2 regions of the Thalassospira sp. MBR-102 genome follow, and region 1 is predicted to be linked to the other one. Evidence: predicted binding sites of a transcription regulator. Region 1 holds the regulator's gene; the other holds the start of a gene.
The links. The regulator LexA, encoded in region 1, represses DNA repair genes until DNA is damaged. The targets are predictions, from matches to a motif close to ATGTTCTANTTTGGTTC.
Positions count from the first base shown of each region.

Region 1 (3,425 bases):
GGGGCGACCGGGTTTGTTTTCGGCCATAAATATAGTGTGACCAAGAAGGCCGAAACAGGAATGATGCAGCCGGTTTCGGACCGGATCGAAAGTCTGCGCCTGACGATCATGACGGCAATCGATCAGGTCCTTACCGGCGCAGAGGCCGGGATTGCCAAGGCATTGATTGTCGGCGAACGCGGCGATGTCAGTGCGGAAATTGCCGATGATCTTCGCAAATCGGGATTGGCGCATCTTCTGGCGATTTCCGGGCTGCATATGGGGCTTTTAAGCGGGACGGTTTTCTTTTTCCTGCGGTTTGGCATGGCGGCCATTCCCGCCCTTGCGCTGCGGTTTCCGATCAAGAAATGGGCGGCTATCGGGGCGATGTGCGCAGCCGTGATCTATCTTGGCCTGTCAGGGGCCAGTGTGCCGACGCAGCGTGCCTTTGTGACGTTGACGATTGTCTGGATTGCGTTGCTGCTGGATCGGCGGGCGATATCGTTGCGGTTGGTGGCGTTTGCGGCGCTGGTTGTTCTGATCCTGCGGCCCGATGCGGTATTGGGGCCAAGCTTTCAGCTTTCCTTTGCGGCGGTGTCGGTTCTGGTGGCGTTTTATGATGGTCCGGGCAGGCGATGGTTTGACAAGTCGGGGGATCGGTCATGGCTATTCCGGCTTTGGCTGTTTTTTGCCGGGCTGGTGATGACCGGGTTGCTGGTTACGGCGGTGACCGCGCCGATCATCGGGTTTCATTTCGGGCGGATTTCGATGATCGGGATCGTGTCCAACCTGATTGCCATTCCGGTGATGGCGTTCTGGGTGATGCCGCTGATTGTGGCGACGCTTGTTCTGATGCCGTTCGGAGCCGGGGGACTGGCATTGTGGTTGATGAAGCCGGGACTGACATTGTTGATTGAAACCGCAAGCCTTGCCGCCGATCAGGCCTGGGGGCTTTGGCATGTCGAGCAGTTTAGTGCCGTATTTGCCATCGGCATCATGATGGCGATGGCCTGGTGGCTGGTCTGGCGGGGGAACGCGATTGCCCGGTTGGCTGTCATTCCGCTATGCGTGGCGATTGCGGCGCAAATCCTGTATCGCCCGGCGGATATTCTGGTTTCGGGGGATCAGGAAAGCTGGGCAATTCGCGACAGGGTGCGCGACAAACTTGTCCTGCCCGAAGGCATTTCGGATTTTCAGCAGTCGGTCTGGATGGCGCGATTTGGTATCGCCGATCATGATGCCGGCAATGTCATCGAAAAATGCGACGCAACGGTTTGTTCCGTCAGGATCGCCGGACGGCAGGTGATCATTGCCAATGATCTTGCCAATCCGTTCTATGCATGCCGCCATGGCGATATGATCATCAGCCTGAAACGCGATATGCCGCGTGATATCTGTGCGCCGGATGTGACTGTCATCGATGATGACCTGTTGTGGTGGCAGGGGGGCGTCTCGGTTGCGTTGCGGCCCGATGCCGCCCCGGTGATCGAAACCGTGCGTGAAACGTCCGGCATCTGGCCGTGGATTATCATCGGGGGCAGGGTGGTCAAATAAAAAACGCCGCCGGGCAAGGCCGACGGCGTTTCTTTCGGTTTCTTTCGGTTTGTTCGGTTTATTCGGTATTCTATCAGTATTGGCGGAGCAAACCGATCAGACGTCCCTGAATGCGGACACGATCAGGCGACAGCGCGCGCGTTTCATAACGCGCATTGGCCGGTTCCAGCAGAACTTCGCCACGGCCACGTTTCAGGCGTTTCAGAGTGGCTTCGGCGTCGTCGACCAGTGCGACAACGATGGAGCCATCATTGGCCTGTTCGCAACGCTGGATCAGGACGGTGTCGCCATCGAGAATACCGGCATCGATCATCGAATCACCGGAAACTTCAAGCGCATAGTGATCGCCGGTTCCCAGAAGCGCTGCCGGGACCTGCACCATTGTGGTCTGATCGCGAAGGGCCTCGATCGGGGTACCCGCCGCAATCCGGCCAAACAGCGGCAGGGAAACGGATTCACCCGATTCCGAAAAGGCCGAAGGCACGGTTGCCGGTCGATGCGCAGCCTTTCGCGCGGAGGCGATAGAGGTAACATTGTTGGGCGTTTCCGCAGCGTCGTCATCATTATTATCCGGAAGACGCAGGACTTCGAGCGCGCGGGCCCGATGGGCGAGACGGCGAATAAAGCCGCGTTCCTCAAGCCCGGTGATCAGGCGATGAATGCCCGATTTGGATTTCAGGCTCAGGGCTTCTTTCATCTCGTCAAAAGAGGGCGAGATGCCATGATCGCGAAGGTAATTATCGATATAGACCAGCAATTCGTATTGCTTGCGCGTCAGCATGATTTTTTCCGAACCAGTAATAAGAACAAACCGAATACATAAATGTTCTACTTTGGTTCTGCTTGTTCGTCAAGCACCACAACCCGAAAAATCGCCGTTTAAGGGCATTCTTTCGGTCAAGAAACGAAATTTGGGTACTTTCAGGGATCAGTCGGCGGTGAAAGTACCCGACTTTCCGCCTTCCTTGTGGACAACGCGAATATCGGTAATCCGCATGGCTTTATCGACCGCCTTGCACATATCGAACACGGTAAGTGCGGTAACGGTAACGGCGGTCAGGGCTTCCATTTCCACCCCGGTTTTGCCGGTGGTTTTGCAGGTCGCGACAATATCTACCGCATCGGTGGCAGTTGCGAGTTCCAGCGTGACTTCGACCGAGGTCAGGGGCAGGGGGTGGCAAAGCGGGATCAGGTCGGCGGTTTTCTTGGCGCCCATAATCCCGGCAAGCTGGGCGATACCAAGAACGTCGCCCTTTTTATGGCCGCGTTCGGCAATCAGCCGGGCCGTTTCCGCCGACATCAGGACACGGCCCTTTGCGATGGCGACGCGCGCGGTATCGTTCTTGGCCGAAATATCGACCATGACGGCGTTACCAGCGGCGTCGATATGCGAAAGTTTGTCTGCCATGCCTGTGTCTTGTTCCGTTATCAGGCCGCGAGGCCAAGAATATTGCGGGTGGCGGCGGTGACGTCGTCCTGACGCATCAGGCTTTCGCCGATCAGGAAGCATTGCGCGCCGACCTTTGCCATGCGGGCGAGGTCATCGTGCGTGAACAGGCCGCTTTCGGCGACCAGCATCCGGCTGTCATCAACCATGCCAGCGAGTTCTTCGGTCGTGGTCAGGGAGACTTCGAGCGTTTTCAGATTGCGGTTATTGACCCCGAGAAGCTTTGATTTAAGTTTCAGGGCGCGTTCGAGTTCCGGTGCGTTGTGGACTTCTATCAGGACATCCATGCCAAGGCTGTGTGCGGCGTCTTCAAGCTCGGCCGCTTGGGCATCCTCGAGGGCGGCCATGATAAGAAGGATGCAATCGGCACCCAACGCCCGGGCTTCGGTCACCTGATAGGGATCAAGCATGAAATCCTTGCGCAGGACCGGCAGGTCAACCGCGG
Region 1 is NZ_JBEPTC010000007.1:98,845-102,269, forward strand. Features, by position in the region: gene ABIE64_RS13415 (ComEC/Rec2 family competence protein) at 1-1,533, shown strand, start outside; gene lexA (transcriptional repressor LexA) at 1,607-2,314, opposite strand; gene moaC (cyclic pyranopterin monophosphate synthase MoaC) at 2,462-2,962, opposite strand; gene trpC (indole-3-glycerol phosphate synthase TrpC) at 2,962-3,425, opposite strand, start outside.

Region 2 (3,425 bases), on a different contig from region 1:
GTGATCCTGATCGATGCCCGCAAAGGCATCCTGACACAGACACGTCGCCACAGCTTCATCACGTCGTTGCTGGGGATCAAGCATGTGGTGCTCGCCGTGAATAAGATGGACCTGATCGACTATGATCAGGCCAAATTCGACACCATTGTTGCCGACTACAAGGAATTCGCCAAAGACCTTGGCTATAGCTCGATCATGCCAATCCCGTTATCGGCCCTTCGCGGCGATAACATGATCGAAGCCAGCCCGAACACCCCTTGGTACGAAGGTCCGACGCTGCTCGCACATCTTGAAACCGTTCAGGTCGAACAGGATGCGATTGAAAAGCCGTTCCGTCTTCCGGTGCAGTGGGTCAACCGCCCGAACCTTGATTTCCGGGGTTTTTCCGGCACCATCGCATCGGGCATCATCAAGCCGGGCGATGCGATTGCCGTCACCGCCTCGGGTCAGACCAGCAAGATCAGGGAAATCGTCACCTTTGACGGCAACCTCGATCAGGCTTTTGCCGGTCAGGCCGTGACCCTGACCCTCGAAGATGAAATCGACATTTCGCGCGGCGATGTTCTGGCCCGCCCGGATGAACGTCCGGAATTTGCCGACCAGTTCGAAGCCCGCATCATCTGGATGCACGAAGATCATCTTCTGCCCGGCCGCCCCTATATCATCAAGATGGGCGCACAGGTCACCAACGCACAGATCAGCGACCTGAAATACAAGGTCAATGTCAATACGCTGGAACATATTGCCGGCAAGACGCTGGAACTGAACGAAGTCGGCATTGCCAATATCGCAACCGACAAGGCACTGGCCTTTGATCCCTATGATGACAACCGCCATTCGGGCCGGTTCATCATCATCGACCGTTATTCCAACGCCACCGTTGGCGCAGGCATGGTCAACCATTCGCTTCGCCGTGCGACCAACGTCAAATGGCAGGAAATGGACATCAACAAAAAGTCACGTGCCTATCAGAAAGGTCAGAAATCAGCCGTTCTGTGGTTCACGGGTCTTTCGGGTGCCGGTAAATCGACCATCGCCAACCTGGTCGAGAAAAAGCTGCATGCCATGGGCAAGCACACCTACACCCTTGATGGTGACAATGTCCGTCACGGATTGAACAAGGACCTTGGCTTTACCGATGCCGACCGGGTGGAAAACATCCGCCGTGTGGGTGAAACCGCCAAGCTGTTTGTCGATGCCGGGATCATCACGCTGGTATCCTTCATCTCGCCGTTCAAAAGCGAACGCCAGTTTGCGCGTAGCCTTGTCGAAGATGGCGAGTTCATCGAGGTCTTTATCGACACCCCGATTGAAGTCTGCGAACAGCGCGACGTGAAAGGCCTTTATAAAAAGGCCCGCGAAGGCAAAATCGCCAATTTCACCGGGATCGACAGCCCGTATGAAGCACCGGAAAACGCCGAGATCACGGTCAACACATCTGATCAAACCGCCGAACAGGCAGCAGAGGTCATCGTTGCCAAGCTCGAAGAATTCGGCGTTCTGGGTGCGTGGTATCCGGAAATCTGATCATCTGACGTCCATAATTCACATGCAAAACCCGATGCTCCTGGCATCGGGTTTTGTTTTGGCGCAATGACTTGGACCCTTCCTGACATTTCCCGGTCTTTGCTGCTTGACTCCTGTTCCGTCCTGACCACATAAAAAGAACAAATCAGGAACTTACATCATGTCGGACAGACGTCTTCATCTTGCCCGTGCTGCGTTGCAACGGGCCGAAAAACAATGGAAAGGACAGGTTGCCTGCCTGCCCGGCGGGACGGATCGGATCATGCGCCGTGCCTTTGGCGGGGTCGATCTGGCACATCATATCAGCATCGGGGGCATTGCCCCGGTGGGTCTGCATGAAATCATCTGCGGTCATGATGATACCGCCGCCTCCATTCTGGCATGGTATCTGGCACGACTTTCCATCGGGGATCAAACAGGCAAAAGCCTGTTTTGGATTCGACAACGGCGCGCGATTGACCAAGGCGGGCTTTATCCGCTTGCGCTGCCAGCGACGGATATGCCGGTCATGATGGTGGTTGATCGGCAGGCCACCGCCCTTTGGACCTGCGAGGAAGCGGCAAAATCCGGACAGATCGTCAGCATCATTGTCGAAACCACGGATTATGACCTGACTGCGGCACGCCGCCTGCAACTAGCCTGCGAAGCCGGACATACGCGCCTGATTGCGATCCGGCATATGCGGTCCGATGGCAAAACCACCGCATCAAGCGCGCATACGCGGTGGCGGATAACGCCGGAAGCAGCGAAACATTCAACAACAGGCAACCGACACATACTCAGCCTGATCGGGGGACGCGGGGTTCGACCGGGCAGCTGGAGAATGCAAATTGATGCAACAACGTTTTCTTTATCTGTGGCTGACGCACTGGAAAACAGATTGCCACCGGATCGATATGCCTGAAACCGGGGATGATACCCCGCAAACCGCACCATCCCCGCAACGGGAACCGGTCGTGATCACGCGAGCTGATCACAAGGGTGTGCTTGTCTGCGGCAGCAACAAGGCAGCACAATCACGCGGGCTGGCACCGGGCATGCGCCTTGCCGAAGCACGCAGCATATACCCGGCTTTGCGCGACCTTCCCGAACAGCCCGATCTTTATGAACGCCATCTGGCGCGTTTGATCCGCGCGATGGACCGATACAGCCCGTGGGTTGCCCGAGACCGGTTCTTGCAGGAAGCCGATCATAACCATACAGGTGATGCCGGATTGTGGCTTGAAATTACCGGCGGCAGTCACCTTTTTGGTGGCGAAAGTGCGCTTCTGGCGCTGGTTCTGCGCGATGTCAAATCACGTGGTTATGCTGGCCGTGCCGCCATTGCCGATACGGCAGGTGCGGCATGGGGGGCGGCACGATGCCACCCTGCTGCCTTGGCTGATCAACGGATTTTAAGCCTGCCGCGCGATCATGATATTGCCGCCGGTTTTCCGATATCCGCCCTGCGTCTGGCCGAACAGACACGTGTCACCCTGTTTCGGCTGGGGCTTAAACATCTGGGCGACATCACCCCGATGCCGCGTGCCAATATCACCACGCGCTTGGGGCCCGAAGTTTTGCAACGGCTTGATCAGTTTTATGGACGTCTGCCCGAACATCTGAATTTCAATTTGCCAGATCGGCCATGGCTGATCCGGCGCAGCTTTGGCGAACCGCTGGGCGATGCGGCCAATCTGGCGATTACGGTTGAAAGCATGGTAACGGAACTCTGCAACAATCTGGCGCAGGAAAATCTGGGTCTGCGCCGCATTATCCTGCGCTGTGTACGGGTTGACGGGCATACCCATACCATCACACTTGGTACCGGAAGCCCGTGCCAGTCCGCCCCGCATGTGTTGCGATTGCTGTCTGAAAAAATGCCCGGTGTCGATACTGGTTTTGGCATCGAACAGGTG
Region 2 is NZ_JBEPTC010000001.1:574,349-577,773, reverse strand. Features, by position in the region: gene cysN (sulfate adenylyltransferase subunit CysN) at 1-1,527, shown strand, start outside; gene ABIE64_RS02810 (ImuA family protein) at 1,688-2,431, shown strand; gene ABIE64_RS02805 (Y-family DNA polymerase) at 2,361-3,425, shown strand, end outside.
Region 2: a site for LexA is predicted at 1,666-1,682, ahead of ABIE64_RS02810 (ImuA family protein). Genes of this name have one in related genera too.